4 regions of the Kitasatospora purpeofusca genome follow, and region 2 is predicted to be linked to each of the others. Evidence: riboswitches for the same ligand, from Rfam matches in the RefSeq annotation. Region 2 holds a riboswitch; each other region holds the start of a gene.

The links. A riboswitch is a leader RNA that binds a small molecule or an ion and turns the genes downstream of it on or off. The one in region 2 is predicted to bind cobalamin.
Region 1: another riboswitch for cobalamin. It lies ahead of OG715_RS36960 (CoA-acylating methylmalonate-semialdehyde dehydrogenase); the one in region 2 lies ahead of OG715_RS30480 (cobalamin biosynthesis protein).
Region 3: another riboswitch for cobalamin. It lies ahead of OG715_RS26330 (ribonucleoside-diphosphate reductase subunit alpha); the one in region 2 lies ahead of OG715_RS30480 (cobalamin biosynthesis protein).
Region 4: another riboswitch for cobalamin. It lies ahead of nicT (Nickel transporter NicT); the one in region 2 lies ahead of OG715_RS30480 (cobalamin biosynthesis protein).

Annotation. Positions count from the first base shown of each region.
Region 1 is NZ_CP108561.1:8,487,764-8,492,372, reverse strand. Features, by position in the region: gene OG715_RS36965 (acyl-CoA dehydrogenase family protein) at 1-356, opposite strand, end outside; gene OG715_RS36960 (CoA-acylating methylmalonate-semialdehyde dehydrogenase) at 353-1,882, opposite strand; cobalamin riboswitch at 2,088-2,278, opposite strand; gene OG715_RS36955 (amidohydrolase) at 2,407-4,044, opposite strand; gene OG715_RS36950 (APC family permease) at 4,178-4,609, opposite strand, start outside.
Region 2 is NZ_CP108561.1:6,950,755-6,955,363, reverse strand. Features, by position in the region: gene OG715_RS30490 (alpha/beta hydrolase family protein) at 1-511, opposite strand, end outside; gene OG715_RS30485 (helix-turn-helix domain-containing protein) at 681-1,427, opposite strand; cobalamin riboswitch at 1,690-1,888, shown strand; gene OG715_RS30480 (cobalamin biosynthesis protein) at 2,004-2,975, shown strand; gene OG715_RS30475 (cobyric acid synthase) at 2,972-4,486, shown strand; gene OG715_RS30470 (putative cobaltochelatase) at 4,483-4,609, shown strand, end outside.
Region 3 is NZ_CP108561.1:5,984,492-5,989,100, reverse strand. Features, by position in the region: gene OG715_RS26335 (GH12 family glycosyl hydrolase domain-containing protein) at 88-1,335, shown strand; cobalamin riboswitch at 1,397-1,558, shown strand; gene OG715_RS26330 (ribonucleoside-diphosphate reductase subunit alpha) at 1,743-4,163, shown strand; gene OG715_RS26325 (ribonucleotide-diphosphate reductase subunit beta) at 4,184-4,609, shown strand, end outside.
Region 4 is NZ_CP108561.1:2,416,611-2,421,219, forward strand. Features, by position in the region: gene OG715_RS10245 (M24 family metallopeptidase) at 1-431, opposite strand, end outside; gene nicT (Nickel transporter NicT) at 498-1,667, opposite strand; cobalamin riboswitch at 1,700-1,891, opposite strand; partial or broken gene OG715_RS10255 (ArsR/SmtB family transcription factor) at 1,975-2,310, shown strand; gene OG715_RS10260 (Fpg/Nei family DNA glycosylase) at 2,456-3,289, opposite strand; gene OG715_RS10265 (AAA family ATPase) at 3,373-4,191, opposite strand; gene aroQ (type II 3-dehydroquinate dehydratase) at 4,416-4,609, opposite strand, start outside.

The DNA of each region.
Region 1 (4,609 bases), 1.5 Mb from region 2:
TCGGCGGTGCAGAGCCGGGGCAGCCAGCGGGCGCGCTGGGCGTCGTCGCCGTGGCGGTCGACCATCCAGGCGACCATGTTGTGGATGGACAGGTAGGCGGCGATGGACGGGCAGCCGGTGGCGAGGGCCTCGAAGGCCACCGCGCCGTCGCGGCGGGTGAGACCGGAACCGCCGGACTCCTCCCGGACGTAGACGCCGGCCAGGCCGAGTTCGCCGGCCTTGCGCAGCACGTCGACCGGGAAGTGCTTGGCGAGGTCCCACTCCACGGCGTTCGGGGCGAGGTGCTCGTCGGCGAAGGCCCTGGTGGTCTCCGCGATCGCGCGCTGGTCGTCGGTGAGATCGTGCACGGCGATCATCCCATCGTCGGCATGGTGAAGCTGGCGCCTTCCTTGACCCCGGAGGGCCAGCGCGAGGTCACCGTGCGGGTGCGGGTGTAGAAGCGGATCGAGTCCGGTCCGTGCTGGTTGAGGTCGCCGAAGCCGGAGCGCTTCCAGCCGCCGAAGGTGTGGTAGGCGATCGGCACCGGGATCGGCACATTGACGCCGACCATGCCGGTGTTGACCCGGCGGGTGAAGTCGCGGGCGGTGTCGCCGTCGCGGGTGTAGATGGCCACGCCGTTGCCGAACTCGTGCTCGCTGGGCAGGCGCAGGGCCCCCTCGTAGTCGGCGGCGCGGACCACGCTCAGCACCGGGCCGAAGATCTCCTCCCGGTGGATCCGCATCCCCGGCGTCACCCGGTCGAACAGCGAGGGGCCGAGGAAGAAGCCCTCCTCGTGGCCCTCCAGCCGGAAGTCGCGCCCGTCGACGACGAGTTCGGCGCCCTCCTCGACCCCGAGGTCCAGGTAGCCGCGGACCCGCTCCAGCGCGTCCCGGCCGACCAGCGGGCCGAAGTCCGAGGACGGGTCGTCCGAGCGGCCGACCTTCAGCGCGCCGATCCGCTCGACCAGCTTGGCCACCAGGGCGTCGGCGGTCTCCTCGCCGACCGGGACGGCCACCGAGATCGCCATGCAGCGCTCGCCCGCCGAGCCGTAGCCGGCGCCGACCAGGGCGTCCGCCGCCTGGTCGAGGTCGGCGTCGGGCATCACGATCATGTGGTTCTTGGCGCCACCGAAGCACTGGGCGCGCTTGCCGTGGGCGGCCGCGGTCGCGTAGACGTACTGGGCGATCGGGGTGGAGCCGACGAAGCCGACCGCCTGCACCCGGGGGTCCTCCAGCAGGGTGTCGACGGCCTCCTTGCCGCCGTTCACCACGTTCAGCACGCCGGGCGGCAGTCCGGCCTCCAGGAACAGTTCGGCCAGCCGCAGCGGCACCGAGGGGTCCCGCTCGGAGGGCTTGAGGACGAAGGCGTTGCCGCAGGCCAGCGCGGGCGCGGCCTTCCAGAGCGGGATCATCACCGGGAAGTTGAACGGGGTGATGCCGGCGACCACGCCGAGCGGCTGGCGCATCGAGTACACGTCGATGCCGGTGCCGGCGTTGTCGGTGAACTCGCCCTTGAGCAGGTGCGGGATGCCGGCCGCGAACTCGACCACCTCCAGGCCGCGCTGGAGGTCGCCGTGGGCGTCGGCGACGGTCTTGCCGTGCTCGGCGGAGAGCAGCCGGGCGAGCGAGTCCCGTTCCTGCTCGACGAGTTGGAGGAAGCGCAGCAGCACCCGGGCCCGGCGCTGCGGGTTCCAGGCCGCCCACGCGGGCTGGGCCTGCGCCGCGTCGGCGATCACGGCCTCGACCTCGGCGCGGCTCGCCAGCGGCACCCGGGCCTGGACGCGCCCGGTGTTGGGGTCGTGGACGTCGCCGAAGCGGCCGGACGTCCCGGCGGTGCGCTTGCCGCCGACGAAGTGGGTGAGTTCGGGGACGATCGGCTCGGAGGTGGTGGGGTCGGGAAGCATTGATTCCTTCTCTCGTCAGGATGGGGAGAGGAGGAATGGAGGCCGCGCCGGTGCGCGGGCGCACGGTGGTGCGCCCGACGGCAGGACGGCGGCGGCTGACGAACCGTCAGCGCTGGTGCGCCCCGGGGCTCGTCGGCACAGCACAGCCGGGGGCGGTGGAACGGGAGCAGCCCGGATTCATGCGTGTCGTCTCCATCCTCGTGGAAAACACGGACCGTCCGCGGCCGGTATCCTGACTCCCGGATCGACGCGCGCCCCCGGGCCTTCCCGGCTGGCTGCCAGTGGCCGAACTCCTGCGAGGACGAACTCCCCGGTCACAGTGGCGGGACCGTGCCGGACTCGCACCGGCTTCCCTGACACCGCGGACCTGTTCCGACCATATAGTTGGACGTCCTAGTAAGTCCAGAGCCCCTGGCCGTCCGGGCGCGTCGGAGCACGCACCGTCGGGAACGCGACGGGCCCCGGGGAGCACCCCGGGGCCCGGACGGCAGTTGACGCGACGTCAGTCGAACGTCAGTCGGGTGTCACTCGGCGGCGTGGACCAGCTCGCCGCCGACGTAGGTGCGCAGCACCCGGGCCGACGCGATCTCCTCGGGCGGGCCGGTGAGGATGTCGCGGTCCAGGACGACCAGGTCGGCCAGCAGGCCGGGCGCGAGCACCCCGGCGTCGTCGAACCCGTTCACATGGGCGGTGCCGGCCGTGTAGGCGGCGATCGCGGAGGCCAGGTCGAGCCGCTGCTCGGGCAGGAACACCCGGTCGTCCTCGGCCTCCGGCTCCCGCCGGTTGACCGCGACGTGCAGTCCGGCCAGCGGGTCCGGGCTGCTCACCGGCCAGTCGCTGCCCGCCGCCAGGGTGGCCCCGGCCCGCAGCAGCGCGCCGAACGGGTACTGCCAGGAGGCCCGCTCCGGGCCGAGGAAGGGGATGGTCAGCTCGTCCATCTGCGGCTCGTGCGCCGCCCACAGCGGCTGGATGTTGGCGATCGCGCCGAGCCGGGCGAACCGGGGCAGGTCGTCGGGGTGGACCACCTGGAGGTGCGCGAGGTGGTGGCGGGTGTCGCGCCGGCCGTTGGCGGCGCGGGCGGCCTCGACCGCGTCCAGCGCCTCGCGCACCGCCCGGTCGCCGAGCGCGTGGAAGTGCACCTGGAAGTCCAGCGCGTCGAGTGCGGTGACGTACTCGCGCAGGGCGAGCGGATCGACGAAGCTGAGGCCGGAGTTGGCGGTGGCGCAGCCGCAGCCGTCCAGGTAGGGGCTGGTCATCGCGGCGGTGAAGTTCTCCGCGATGCCGTCCTGCATGATCTTCACCGAGCCGGCCCGGAACCGGCCGTGCGCCGAGGCCGCGCGGCGCTCGACGAGTTCGGCGATCTGCTCGGCGCCCCGCTCGCGCTCCCACCAGAGCGCGCCGTTCACCCGGGCGGTCAGCGCGCCGGAGCGCGCGGCGGTCAGATAGGCGTCGGACGGGTCCGGCTGGCCGTTGAACTCGCCGAGCAGCGCGTCCTGCCAGCCGGTGATGCCGAGCGAGTGCAGCAGCCGCTGCGCCCGCAGCAGCCCCTCCAGCCGGTCGGCGGCGGTGATCGGCGGCACCAGCCGGGCCACCAGGCCGGTGGCGCCCTCCTGGAGCACTCCGCTCGGGGTGCCGTCGGCCTCGCGCTCGATCCGGCCGTCCGCCGGGTCGGGGGTGTCGCGGTCGACACCGGCGAGTTCCAGGGCCCGGGTGTTGGCCCAGGCGCCGTGGTGGTCCCGGTTGGTGAGGTAGACCGGACGGTCCGGGACGACGGAGTCGAGCAGCTGCCGGGTCGGCAGGCCGCCCTCGAAGCTCTCCATCGACCAGCCGCTGCCGGTGATCCACTCCTGGTCGGGGTTCGCGTCGGCGTAGGCGCGGATCCGCTCCAGGTAGTCGGCCACGCCGACGGTTCCGGTGAGGTCGCAGACGGCCAGCTCGGTACCGCCGAAGACGGCGTGGATGTGCGCGTCCTGGAAGCCCGGCAGCAGCAGCTTGCCGGTGAGGTCGACGACCTCGGTGTCCGGGCCGATCAGGTCCCGGACCTCGTCGTGGCCGACGGCGGTGATCCGGCCGCCGGTGACGGCCAGACCGGTCGCCCGGGTGCGGGCGGCGTCGCCGGTGTGCACGGGACCGCGGGTGAAGACCAGATCGGCCTTGGTCATGGGTGGTGCTCCGTTCTCGGGTGGTGCGGGTGTGCGGGGTGCCGTGCGCGGCGGGTGTGCGGCGTGCCGTGCGCGGCGGGAGAGCGCGGGCCCGGTGTGTGGGGGTGCACCGGGCCCGCGCCGTCGGTCGTCCTCAGGCCTTCTCGGGTGTACCCGCGGCCTCGCCGAGGAAGTACGCCGAGCGCCGCCGCCAGCGCGCCCAGGCCGCCGCCGGCAGACCGGTGACGATCATCAGTACCACGACGGTGAGCTCGAACCAGCCGTTGTCGGCGGAGAGTTCGAAGTGGTCGGCGGAGTCGTAGAAGGTCCAGGTGAGGTAGCCGCCGACGACCAGCAGGACCGCCGCACCGAGCAGCGGGCCGACCACCGCGCGCAGCCCCTCCAGCAGGTCGGTGCGCAGCAGGTGGCGGAACCGGACGGCGGCCGCGACCGCGGTGAGCGCGTAGTAGAGGGCGACGATGATGCCGATCGCGTTGACGGCCGCCGAGATGAGGTCGTTGACGGTCGGGATGACGATCGAGCACAGCGCCAGGGCCACCGCGACCGCGGTGATCAGCAGGGTGCC
Region 2 (4,609 bases):
GCACGGGCAGCACCTGGCTGCGGTCGGTGCCCGGGCCGTGCACCAGGATCACCCAGGTGCCGCGCTTGCCGTCGAGCCACCAGGCGGGCATCGCGCCGAGCTCGCCCTCGACGGCGGTCTCGCCGAAGGTCAGGCCGAGCGCCGAGGCCGGGTCGCCGAGGTACACCCGGGGGGTGAAGCGGACCTCGGTGCCGGCCGTGAGGGTGCCCCGGTCGGCGCGGGCCAGTCGGCGGGTGACGCCCTGTTCGTCGCGGTGCAGGACCTCCTCGACGACGGCGTGCCCGTCCTCGCCCCACTCGACGGCCCAGCGGCCGGGACGCTCGCTGGCCGCGCTCCGGGTGAAGGTGATCCGACCGGCGCCCAGGCTCTGGACCACGACCGGACCGGACCGCTCCCGGGCGGCCCCGGCCGGGCGGACCATCCGCTCCGAGGCCCGGCGGCCGATCACCAGGACGGCCGCCCCGGTGCCGACCGCGGCGGCCGCCACGGTGGCCGCGATTCCCCAACGCATACTCGCTCCCCGCTGCTCGGTTCTGGGCCGACCGGTGTCCGGACCCACGTCACAGCCCAGTCCACTGGCCGGGACCCGGCCGGGCCAGCAGGACACGGCCGTACGGGTTGCCACGTGAGGAAGGTCGCACCGGGTCCGTCGGAACGAGACTGCCAGAACGGACGGGTCCTCACACGGGGATCGCGGGCTCCCGTCGGGCGAGCAGCTCCCAGAAGCGACCGGCCGGCGGGACCACCGCGTCGGACGGCGCGGCCGCCCCCTCGGCGGGCCCCCAGCCGCCGGCCCCCCAGTGGGCGGGCACCTGCCGCTCCTCCTGGAGCACGGGCAGCACCGCGTCGAGGTCCGCCCGGTCCACCGGCACGATCCGGACGATCGCGCCGGCCTGCGCCTGCCAGCGGCCCTCGACGCAGCGCCGCAGCCGCCGGTCCAGCTCCTCCCGGCGGCCGGTCGCGGCGACCAGCTCCCGGAGGGTCAGGCCCAGCACGTGCGCGAGCGCGGCCGTCGGCCCGGCGTCGCCGTCCCACCACCCGGTGGCCTCGGCCCGCCGGTACTCCCCGGCCGGGACGCCGATCCGGCGGGCCGCGCCGTCCGGGCTCAGCTCACGGGCGAGCCGGAATTCCCGCAGGCTCGCCGGGCGGACGCCCATCAGCCGCTCGGGCGGGCACCACAGCGCCCGGGCCAGCGCGAGGAACTCCTCCTCGCCGGGGGGCGGCCCGCCGTTCTCCCAGCCGAGGACGTGGGCCGGGAGCAGCCTGACACCGTGCGCGGCCATCCCTTCGGCGACCTGTTCCGGGGTCAGGCCGAGGGCGGCGCGGTGGGCGCGGACGGCGGCGGGCGAGAACGGCACCGGCGGCGGCGGGGCGGGCGGGGCCGACCGGGCCGGACGTGCGAAGAGGTGGGGGCGCTGGGGTCGCATGGGTCCCGACGCTAGGCGCGGCGCCGGGTGGTGCCCCAGCCGACGAACGCACGAAGCGGGCCGGGCGCGCCGCCCGGCGGGGGTGGAGGATCGCACAGCGGGGCGCGGTCCGGCGGCGGGCGGGCTCGGAGGTAGCGACGGGGGAACAGCGGGCGGCGGCGGGTGGCGGGGCGGGCGGCGGGGCGGGCGCCCGGACTGCTGTCAGCAGGGCTCCGGAAGGGCTCCGGCGTGTGACCAACCCCTCCGCGACCTCGGTTGACTCCCCCTTCGGGCCCGTGATGGGATCCTTCAGCCATTACGGAGGCAAGCAGAGGAAGCCGGTGCGAGTCCGGCGCGGTCCCGCCACTGTCACCGGGGAGCACGACCGGAGTTCAGCCACGGAGGGCCGTTTACGGCCGCCGGAAGGCCCGGGAGCGCGTCCGACCCGGGAGCCAGGAGACTCTCACCCCCGGTACGTCGATCCAGGGCGCGGACCCTGAGTGAGGACACGCACGCGATGCAGGCTGCCCCGCCGGGCCGGGACGTCCCCCCGAGCGCACCAGCGACCACGCCTCCCACCCTGCCCTGCGCCACGCCGTGCGCCCGCTGACCCGGGCCGCCGCGTTCGGCGCGGGCGCCGTCGCCGGGTACCTGGCCGACTCCCGGTTCGGCGACCCGCGCCGCGGCCACCCGGTGGCCGGCTTCGGCGGCGCCGCCGGCCGGCTGGAGCGGTTGCTGTGGCGCGACGACCGCGCCGTCGGCACTGCCTTCACCGCGCTGTGCGTGGGCACCGTCGCGGCCGGCGCGGTGGCCGCCGACCGGCTGCTGGGCCGCCGTCCGCTCGGCCGGGCCGCGCTCGCCGCCGCCGCGACCTGGACGGTGCTCGGCGGCACCTCGCTGACCCGGGAGGCCCGCACCGTCGGCCGCGCGCTGACGGCCGGTGACCTGACGGCGGCCCGGGAGCGGCTGCCGCACCTGTGCGGACGCGACCCGAGCGCCCTGGACGAGCAGCAGATCGCCCGCGCGGTGGTCGAGTCGGTGGCCGAGAACACCGCCGACGCCGTGGTCAACGCCCTGGTCTGGGGCGGCGTGGCCGGCACCCCGGGGCTGCTGGCCTTCCGCGCGGTGAACACCCTGGACGCGATGGTCGGTCACCGCTCGCCGCGCTACGCCCGGTTCGGCTGGGCCTCGGCCCGGCTGGACGACGTGGCGGGCTGGCCGGGCGCCCGGCTGACCGCGCTGCTGACGGTGGCCGCCGCCCCCGAACCGCGCACCGCCTGGCGGGTCTGGCGGCGGGACGGCTCCGCGCACCCCAGCCCCAATGCCGGCCAGGCCGAGTCCGCCTTCGCCGGCGCCGTCGGCGTCCGGCTGGGCGGGACGCTCCAGTACGGCGAGCGCACCGAGCACCGGCCGGTGCTCGGCGAGGAGCTGCGTCCGGTCGGGGTGGACGACATCGAGCGGGCCTGCGTGCTCTCGCGGCGGGTGGGCGCGCTGGCCCTGGGTACGACGGTCGCCGGGCACCTGCTGCTGCGGGCGGCTCTGATCAGGAAGCGGAGGGACCGGGCATGAGCAAGGCACTGCTGGTCGCCGGGACGACCTCGGACGCCGGCAAGAGCGTGGTCACGGCGGGCATCTGCCGCTGGCTGGCGCGGCAGGGGGTCGCGGTCGCGCCGTTCAAGGCGCAGAACATGTCGCTGAACTCCTTCGTCACCGCCGACGGCGCCGAGATCGGCCGCGCCCAGGCGATGCAGGCGCAGGCCGCCCGGGTCGAGCCGGAGGCGGCGATGAACCCGGTGCTGCTCAAGCCCGGCGCGGACGGCCGCAGCCAGGTGGTGCTGCTGGGCCGCCCGGTCGCCGAGGTCGGCGCGCTGGACTACCGCGAGCGCAAGCCGCTGCTGCTGGAACGGGCCCTGGAGTGCCTGGCGGACCTGCGCGCCCGCTTCGACGTGGTGGTCTGCGAGGGCGCGGGCTCGCCCGCCGAGATCAACCTGCGGGACCGGGACATCGCCAACATGGGCCTGGCCACCGCGGCCGGCCTGCCGGTCGTCGTGGTCGGGGACATCGACCGGGGCGGCGTGTTCGCGGCGATGTACGGGACGCTGGCGCTGCTGTCGGCGGAGGACCAGCGGCACGTGGCCGGCTGGTTCGTCAACAAGTTCCGCGGCGACGCGCGGCTGCTGGCCCCCGGGCTGGAGATGCTGCGCGAGCTGACCGGTCGTCCGGTGCTCGGCACCCTGCCGATGCTGCCGGACCTGTGGCTGGACGCCGAGGACTCGCTCGACCTGTCCACCGTCGTCGACCGGACGGCCGCGCGCGGCCCGCTGGGCGCCGACGTGCTGCGGGTGGCGGTGCTCCGCTTCCCCCGGCTGTCGAACTTCACCGACCTGGACGCACTCGCCCAGGAGCCCGGCGTGCTGGTCCGCTGGGCCACCCGGCCGGAGGAGCTGGCCGACGCCGACCTGGTGGTGCTGCCCGGCACCCGGGCCACCGTCTCCGACCTCGGCTGGCTGCGGGAGCGCGGCTTCGAGCCGGTGCTGAAGGCCCGGGCGGCGGCCGGACTGCCGGTGCTCGGCGTCTGCGGCGGCTACCAGATGCTGGCCGGCTCCATCGTGGACGAGGTCGAGTCGAAGGCGGGCCCGGTGGAGGGCCTCGGACTGCTGCCGACGCGGGTGCGCTTCGGGGTGGAGAAGGTGCTCGGACGGCCCGTCGGCGAGGCCTTCGGCGAGCGGGTCGAGGGCTACGAGATCCACCACGGGATCGTCACCGCGGAGGGCGGCGAGGCGTTCCTCGACGGCTGCCGGGTCGGCTCCGTCCTGGGCACCACCTGGCACGGCGCGCTGGAGAACGACGGCTTCCGGCGCGCGCTGCTGCGCGAGGTCGCGGCGGCGGCCGGCCGGGCGTTCGTCCCCGCGCCGGACATCTCCTTCGCCGACGCGCGGGAGGCCCGGCTGGACCGGCTGGGCGAACTGATCGAGGAACACGCCGACACCGACGCGCTGTGGAAGCTGATCGAGGGCGGGGTGCCGGCGGCCGGATCGCTGCCGCTCCTTCCGCCCGGAGCCCCTGGGGAGCATGCATGAGTGACGTCCGATACCCGTTCACCGCGATCGTCGGCATGGCCGACCTGCGGCTCGGCCTGCTGCTGAACGCGGTCTCCCCGGCGGTCGGCGGGGTGCTGGTGCGCGGGGAGAAGGGCACCGCCA
Region 3 (4,609 bases), 970 kb from region 2:
ACCGAGGGCCCGTCCGCCCGTGGAAGGCCGCCGGGCACCGGCCGGCCCGCACACCGAACACCAGTACCCCGTTGGGAGGCGAAGAGCATGCTCCGCCCGTTCCTGCCCGGCCCCGGGCGTCCCCGGCCGCGCGCCTGGTGGTGGCTCGCGCCCACCGCCCTGCTGGTGCTCTGCCTGTGCGCCGTGCTGATCCCGCGCGAGAGCGCCCCCTCGACCGCCGCCGTCGCCCCGCCGCCACCCCCGCTGAGCTCCGCCGAGCCGGGCGAGCTGTGCTCCACCGCGCAGAACCGCTACCCCTCGCAGCCGGTGGACTCCGGGCGCTACGTCATCAACCCCAACGAGTGGAACGCCACCGGCGGCCTGTGCGTGCACGGCGGCAACGACAGCGCCGCCTTCACCGTCACCCGCAGCGCCGTCGCCCGCGGCAACCTCACCGACCCGGCCCGCGGCCCCGGCGCCTACCCCCACATCAGCACCCCGCTCGGCAGCGACGGCGTCAGCCCGCTGCCCATCGCCGTCGACAACCTGCGGTACGCCACCAGCACCTGGCGCACCACCCAGGTGGACGGCGGCGTCTGGAACGCCTCCTACGACCTCTGGTACAGCACCACCCGGGGCAGCTGCTCGTTCACCGAGAGTGCCGAGGTGATGATCTGGCTGCGCGGCAACGGCACCTCGCCGTTCGGCAAGCAGTCCGGCGAGCTGCGCAGCGGCGGCCAGGCCTACCGGGTGTACGAGGCGCCGAAGAAGAGCAGCCACACCCTGATCACCTACGAGGCGGCCTCCGCCACCAACGTCGTCACCGACCTCGACCTGCGCGCCTTCACCCGCGACGCGGTCCAGCGCGGCTACGTCCCGGCCGGCTCGTACCTGTGCGCGGTCCAGGCCGGCTTCGAGATCTGGGAGGGCGGCGCGGGCCTCGGCACCGACGCGTTCTCGTTCGAGGTCGCCGCAGGCCGCCCGAGCGGCGCGATCACCTCCGCGGTGCCCGGCTACTGCCTGGACAGCCGGGTGGCCGGCGACCCGGCCGCGGTCGGCGCCGCCACCTGCGACGGCTCCCCGGCGCAGAGCTGGACCATGGGCGAGGACGGCTCGGTCGGCCAGGCCGGACGCTGTCTGGAGGACCCCGACATCGGGTTCCCGGTCCTCACCGGCTGCACTCGCAGACCCGACCAGCGGTGGCGCTCCACCGACGGCGGGCAGCTGCTGAACGAGGACTCCGGGAAGTGTCTGGAGAACCCCGCGACCGGCCCCACGGGCACCGGGAACGGCTCCCAGGTACGGATGCGGCTGTGCGCCGCCAAGCCCGCCCAGGAGTGGCACAGGCCGGTCTGAGGGGCGCCGAAAGCCCCCGCAGCCTATCGCACCCGACCCGCGACACGCAGCGCCGCGACACTACATGTGGGGCTTCGTCGGACGAGCGCCACTAGATGTATGCTCACTCCTGCTGTCGAAGCAGGGGAACCCGGTGTGAATCCGGGACTGCCCCGCAGCGGTGTGCGGCCTCCTCCCGAGGGGGCCCGCGAGTCCGAGTACCTGCCGACAGCGTGCCGGCGCCTCCCCGCAGAGGCCATGCGCACCAGCACCATTTCCGGGCCTCGCGGGCGGGCCGGGGACGAATCGCGAGCGGCGCCCACGGGTCCGCGCGGCGTACTCCCCTGCCCCGAACGGCCCGGCCCCGATACACCGCCGTCGACCGCCGCCAGGAGAGAAGCGCCTTGACCACCGCTGCCTCAGTCGTCCTGCCCGCCCAGGGTTCCAGCTCCGTCACCGTCGACCCGACGGTCGCCGACCCGGGCGGTGCGCTCCTGCGCATTCTCACCGACCGCAGCGCCGACCTCCCCCAGGTGGACCCCGGTCATGTCGCCGCCGCCGCGCTCCGCGGCCGCCACGCCGGCTCGGACTTCGCCGAGCTGCGCGGACTCGCCGTCGACGCCGCCGCGTCGATGATCGCCGAGGACCCGCAGTACTCGAAGCTCGCGGCCCGGCTGCTCGCGCTGGAGATCGTCGACGAGGCGGCGAGCCAGGGCGTGCTCTCGTTCTCCACCTCGATCGCCGTCGGCCACGCCGAGGGCCTGATCGGTGACACCACCGCCGCTTTCGTCGCCAAGCACACCGCCACCCTGGACGCGCTGATCGACGCCAAGGGCGACGACCGCTTCGAGTACTTCGGCCTGCGCACCGTCCAGAGCCGCTACCTGCTGCGCCACCCGATCACCCGCAAGGTCGTCGAGACCCCGCAGCACTTCCTGCTCCGTGTCGCCTGTGGCCTGGCGGTCGGCGACACCGAGCAGTCGGTGCGCGAGGTGGCCGAGCTGTACCGCCTGATGAGCCGGCTGGAGTACCTGACCTCCTCGCCGACCCTCTTCAACTCCGGCACCCGGCACCCGCAGATGTCCAGCTGCTACCTGCTGGACTCGCCGCTGGACAACCTGGACTCGATCTACTCCCGCTACGCGCAGATCGCCCGGCTGTCCAAGCACGCCGGCGGCATCGGCCTGTCCTACTCCCGGATCCGCTCGCGCGGCTCGCTGATCCGCGGCACCAACGGCAAGTCCAACGGCATCGTGCCGTTCCTGCGCACCCTCGACTCCTCGGTCGCCGCCGTCAACCAGGGCGGCCGCCGCAAGGGCGCGGCCTGCGTCTACCTGGAGACCTGGCACGCGGACATCGAGGAGTTCCTGGAGCTCCGCGACAACACCGGTGAGGAGGCGCGCCGCACCCACAACCTGAACCTGGCGCACTGGATCCCGGACGAGTTCATGCGCCGGGTCAACGCCAACGCCGACTGGTCGCTGTTCTCCCCCGCCGACGTCCCCGAGCTGGTCGACCTGTGGGGCGCCGAGTTCGACGAGGCGTACCTGAAGGCCGAGCTGGCCGGCAAGGCCGTCCGCATCATCCCCGCGCAGACCCTCTACGCCCGGATGATGCGCACCCTGGCGCAGACCGGCAACGGCTGGATGACCTTCAAGGACGCCTCCAACCGCGCCGCCAACCAGACCGCGCTGCCGGGCCGCACGGTGCACAGCTCCAACCTCTGCACCGAGATCCTGGAGGTCACCGACGACTCCGAGACCGCGGTCTGCAACCTCGGCTCGGTCAACCTCGGTGCCCACGTCGCCGCCGGCGCCACCGCCGCCGACCTGCTGAACGCGATGGACTGGGACCGGCTGGACGCCACCGTGCGCACCGCCGTCACCTTCCTCGACCGCGTGGTGGACATCAACTTCTACCCGACCCCCGAGGCCGGCGCCTCCAACAACCGCTGGCGCCCGGTCGGCCTCGGTGTGATGGGCCTGCAGGACGTCTTCTTCCAGCTGCGGATCGACTTCGACTCCGCCGAGGCCAAGACGCTCTCCACGCTGATCTCCGAGCGCATCATGCTCACCGCCTACGAGCGCTCCGCCGACCTGGCCGAGCAGCTGGGCCAGCACGAGGCGTACGAGGAGACCCGCGCCGCCCGCGGCGAGCTGCACATCGACCACTTCCCGAGCGCCGCGCCCGAGTGGGCCGACCGCTGGGAGGCGCTGCGCACCCGCATCGCCGCGACCGGCCTGCGCAACTCGCTGCTGCTGGCGATCGCGCCGACCGCCACGATCGCCTCGATCGCCGGTGTCTACGAGTGCATCGAGCCGCAGGTGTCCAACCTGTTCAAGCGCGAGACCCTCTCCGGCGAGTTCCTCCAGGTCAACCCGTACCTGGTGCGCGAGCTCAAGGAGCTCGGCGTCTGGGACCAGCAGACCCGGGACGCGCTGCGCGACGCCAACGGCTCCGTGCAGGAGCTCGGCTGGCTGCCCGAGGAGGTCCGCTCGCTGTACCGCACCGCCTGGGAGCTTCCGCAGCGCGCGCTGATCGACCTGGCCGCCGCCCGGATGCCGTACATCGACCAGAGCCAGTCGCTGAACCTGTTCATGGCCGCGCCGACCATCGGCAAGCTCAGCTCGATGTACGCCTACGCGTGGAAGGTCGGTCTGAAGACCACCTACTACCTGCGTTCGCGCCCGGCGACCCGGATCGCCCAGGCCGCGTCGGGTGCCGCCCGCGCCGCCGCGCCGGTGCCGGCCCAGACCGTCACCGCGGGCGCCCCGACCCTCACCCCGGAGGAGGAGGCCGCGCTGGCCTGCTCCCTGGAGAACCCCGAGTCCTGCGAGGCCTGCCAGTGAGCACCCCCGACCGCGAGAAGATGCTGCTCGACCCCGGTTTCGAGCTGACGCTGCGCCCGATGCGCTACCCGTCGTTCTACGACCGGTACCGCGACGCCATCAAGAACACCTGGACGGTGGAGGAGGTGGACCTGCACTCGGACGTCGCCGACCTGGCGAAGCTGAGTGAGGGCGAGCGGCACATGATCGGCCGCCTGGTCGCGTTCTTCGCGACCGGTGACTCGATCGTCTCCAACAACGTGGTGCTGAGCCTGTACAAGCACATCAACTCCCCGGAGGCGCGGCTGTACCTGAGCCGTCAGCTCTTCGAGGAGGCGGTGCACGTCCAGTTCTACCTGACGCTGCTGGACACGTACCTTCCGGACCCGGAGGACCGCAACGCGGCCTTCGCGGCGGTGGAGAACATTCCGTCGATCCACCAGAAGGCGCAGTTCTGCTTCAAGTAC
Region 4 (4,609 bases), 4.5 Mb from region 2:
ATCTCGTACTCGTCCTTGACCACCCGCAGCCGCTCGACCGCCTGTCCGACGTCCGCCAGCCGGGTGCCCTCGACCAGTCCGGCCACGGCCCGGTGCCGGGTGACCGTCAGGTCGTGCTCCTCCACCGCCAGCCCGGCCACCCGCAGCCCCGCCGCGGCACCGGCGGCGGCCAGCGCGGTGTCCGCCCCGGCCGCCACCTCCAGCCGGGTCACCTCGGGCGAGATCAGGTGCTCGCCGGTGTCGTCCGGCGGCAGGTCGTCGGGCAGTGCCAGCAACGCCCGGTCCCGGGTCAGCAGCAGGGTCGCCCCGCACGGCGGACACCCGGTGAGGTACCGCACGTTCGCCGCCCGGGTGATCAGCGCCGCGTCGGTCCCGGACGCACTGCAGTGCTCCCGCAACCGCTCCCGGCGGCCCGCGTACGCATCAGCCATGCGTCGAGCCTACGAACCCCGCCCCCGATCCGCCCGCCGAACGCCCCCACCCGGGCCCGCGCGGGACTACTCGGCGCCGCCGGCGGGGGCCCGGGCGGCGGTCGGGGCGGGTGCGGCGACCGGGGCGGGGACGGGGGCGACGGCCCACTTCTTCTCGACGCCGGCCAGGCGCCAGTAGGCGATGGCGGCGGCCCAGACCACGACGAACAGGCCGACGATGGCGTAGCCGACGTTGTCCAGGGTGATGTCCGCGATCCAGCCGGTCACCGGGTCGGTGAGGTCCAGCTTCTCGTGCAGGACGCCGACGAGTTCGATGGTCCCGATGATGAACGCCACCGCGATGGACAGTCCGGTGATGGTCAGGTTGTAGTACACCTTGCGCACCGGGTTGGAGAACGCCCACTGGTAGGCGAAGTTCATGAAGGTGCCGTCCAGGGTGTCGAACAGGCTCATGCCGGCCGCGAACAGCAGCGGCAGGCAGACGATCGCGTACCAGGGCAGGCCGGAGGCCGCGCCGGAGCCCGCCATCACCATCAGGGTGACCTCGGTCGCGGTGTCGAAGCCCAGGCCGAGCACCATGCCGACCGGGAACATCTGGCCGGGACGGGTGATCGAGCGGGTGGCCCGGTTCAGCACCCGGGCCAGCAGGCCGCGCGAGTTGAGGTGCTCCTCCAGCTCGGCCTCGTCGAACCGGCCCGCCCGCATCGAGCGGAAGACCTTGAGGATGCCGAACAGAGCGGCCAGGTTGAGCGCGCCGATCAGGTAGAGGAAGACCCCGGAGGCCGAGGTGCCGACCACGCCCAGCCACTGGTGGGTGGTGGACTCGTCGTCCATCAGGGTGCTGGCCAGCTGCGCGCCGCCCGCCACCAGGGCGGCCATCAGCACCACCATCGAGGAGTGCCCGAGCGCGAACCAGAAGCCGACCGAGACCGGCCGCTTGCCGTCCGCCATCAGCTTCCGGGTGGTGTTGTCGATCACCGCGATGTGGTCGGCGTCGAAGGCGTGCCGCATGCCGAGGGTGTACGCGGTGATGCCCAGGCCCACCCCGAAGACCTGGGTGCCCACCTCGTACTTCTCCGGCGCGACCAGGAAGATCAGCGTGCCGAAGGCCACCACGTGCATGGCCAGGATCACGCCCATCAGGCCGGCGGTCCGTACGGTGTCCTCCCGCCGCCATCGGAAGGTGGGCAGGGCGGTGGGCGCCGCCGGGGCGGCGACGGTTTCGGGCAGGGTCATCCTGGGATCACGCTCCAGCACCTCGTGGAAACACTTCGTGAGATGCCGCGGCCGGTCTCCTGGCTGACGGGGCTCCCGCACCCGCCTTCCCGAACGCGCGAGGCGCCCAGTGGCATGTGGGTACGGACACTTCCCCCCGATCACAGTGGCGAGGGCCGCTCCGGACTGGGACCCCTGAGGGTCCGTCACCGGTCTTCCCGAGCACCACGGCGGGCAACACCGTAGGCGGCGGGCGGTGACCCTTGCAAGGCTGCGCACCTGCGCAGGTGTCCAGGATCACAGCGTCCCGCCTGCGAGAATGGCCCGTATGCATCTCGTACCGGCCGACCGCGCGGGCCACCGCACCATCGACGGGCACCGGGTCTGCGAGGCCATCGCGGCGATCGGCGACACCGCCCACGTCCGCTCCTGGGCCGAGCGCTTCTCGCTGCTCGCCGACCCCGGCCGCCTCGCCCTGCTGCTCGCGCTGCACCGCACCGGGCCGCTCGCCGTCTCCGACCTGGCGGTCGCCACCGGCATGCGCGACCCCGCCGTCTCCCAGGCCCTGCGGCTGCTGCGGACGGCCGGGGCGGTGACCGGCGAGAAGGAGGGACGTGTCGTGCGCTACCGGCTCGTGGACGCGGACCTGCGCCCCCTGCTGGACGCGTGCGCCGTCGACACCCCCGAACACGACGAGCACCACGAGCACGGCGAACACCAGGAGCACCACGAGCACGGCGAGCCCGACGCGGCGACCGGCTGACCCCACCCCGCCGACCGCCCGACCGACCGCCCGACCGGCGGCCCGGTCAGCGGCCCGGGGTCCCGGCCGGCTGGCAGGACGGGCACCAGAACAGATTGCGGGAGGCGTGCTCCTCGGTCCGGACCTCGGTGGCGCAGACCAGGCACGGCATCCCGGCCCGCCGGTAGACGTACACCTCGCCGCCGTGGTCGTCGACCCGTGGTGGGCGGCCCATCGCCTCGGGGGTGTGCTCGGGGCGCACGGTGTCGATCCGGCCCGCGCCGACGCCCTCGCGCATCAGCGCGACGAGGTCCGCCCAGATCGCGTCCCACTCGGCCCGGAGCAGCTCGCGCCCCGCCCGGTGCGGATCGATGCCGTGCCGGAACAGCACCTCCGCCCGGTAGACGTTCCCCACCCCGGCCAGCACCTTCTGGTCCATCAGCAGGGCCGCGACCGTCGTCCGGCTGGCCGCCATCCGCCGCCAGGCGGCGTCCGGGTCGGCGTCGGCGCGCAGCGGGTCGGGGCCGAGCCTGGCCGCCACCGCGGCCTTCTCGGCGCCGGTGATCAGCGCGCAGGTGTTGGGGCCGCGCAGATCGGCGACGTGCTCGTCGTTCTCCAGCCGCAGCCGGACCAGGCCGACCGGCGCAGGGACCGGCCCGTCGCCGATCGCGGCGAAGGTGAAGCCCCCGTACAGGCCGAGGTGGATGTGCACCCAGGCGTCCTCGCCGAAGCCGAGGAACAGGTGCTTGCCGACGGCCTCCGCCGCCTCCAGCTCCCGTCCGTCGATCAGCCCGGCGCCGTCCGCGAACCGCCCCTGCGGGCTGCTGGCCCGGACCTCCCGGCCGCCGAAGGCGCGGTGGTTCTCGGCGGCGAGACGGTGGATGATGTGGCCTTCCGGCACGGGCGCGGCTCCCCCGGTCGAACGTTCAGGACCCGTCCATCATCGCAGTCGGCACCGACACACCCGCCGGGCGAACGGGCCCCTCAGCGGACCGGGATGCCCATCAGCCGGGCCAGGATCACCCGGTCCAGCTCGGCGGCGGTGGCGGCCACGTCGAGCTGGGAGTTGTCGATGATCGGCAGCCCGGAGTTGTACCAGCCGGCCATCCGGCCGTGGATCCGGGCCACCTCCTCGTCGCCGAGCCGGCGGTTCCCGCTGCGCCGGGCGTTGCGGTGGAGCACCGAGTCGAGGCTGGGCAGCAGCACCACCGGGATCATGCCGGGCCCGATGTGCCGCTTCCAGCCGCCGAGGCCGATCGCCGGGCGGTCGGGGAAGACCGCGTCGTCGATGATGCAGGAGATGCCGTTGGCGAGGTAGTTGCGGCAGGCGAAGCCGCAGGTCCGGCGGGCCAGCCGGTACTGCGCCTCGGAGGCGTTGTTCCAGCCGGACTGCGGGTTGGCGAAGCCGGACTGCACCCACTCCCGGACGTCGTCGAGGCTGATGTGCGCGGTCGGGGTGGGACGCCGCTCGGCCCAGTGCCGGGCGACGGTGGTCTTGCCGGCACCGGCCGGACCGATCAGCAGCACCGCGATCGGGCCCGCGGGCGCGTGCTGCTGCGGCTGCCGGGCGGGCAGTTGGACGGGCGCGCCGGAGGGCAGCAGGAAGTGCCCGGTGGAGCCGGCGGGCACCGGGGCCGGCGCGGGCGGCGCGGCCGGGGCGGGCGCGGGCGCGGGCGCGGGCGCGGGCGCGGGCAACGGTCCGGGCGGAGGGGACGGCAGCACCGGCAGCGGAACGGTCGGCGGCCCCGAGGAGTCCGTCGAGGCCGTCGAGTCGCCCACCGGAACCATCAGCGGAACAGCCACCGGCACAGGCAGAGGCAACGGAACGACCATCGGAACGGGCACCGTCCCGGCCGCCACCGGATACCCCGGCACCGGCGGAGCCACGGGACGTGGGGGGACGGATCCACCCCCGGCGTACTGCGTCACGGCACCTCCCGACTTCCTTCAGCGGGACACTACACGGCGGTGCGGCGGTGGACACAGCCCACCGCCGCACCGCCGCCGGTCACCGACCGGGCCCGGCGTCAGCCCGCGGCGAGCTGCTCGGCGAGCGCCCGCAGGGCCAGCTCGTACGAGCCGATCCCGAACCCGGCGATCGTCCCGGAGGCCACCGCGGCGATCACCGAGGTGTGCCGGAAGGTCTCCCGGGCGTACGGGTTGGAGATGTGCACCTCGACCAGCGGCGCGGTGCGCTGCGCCGCGGCGTCCCGCATCGCGT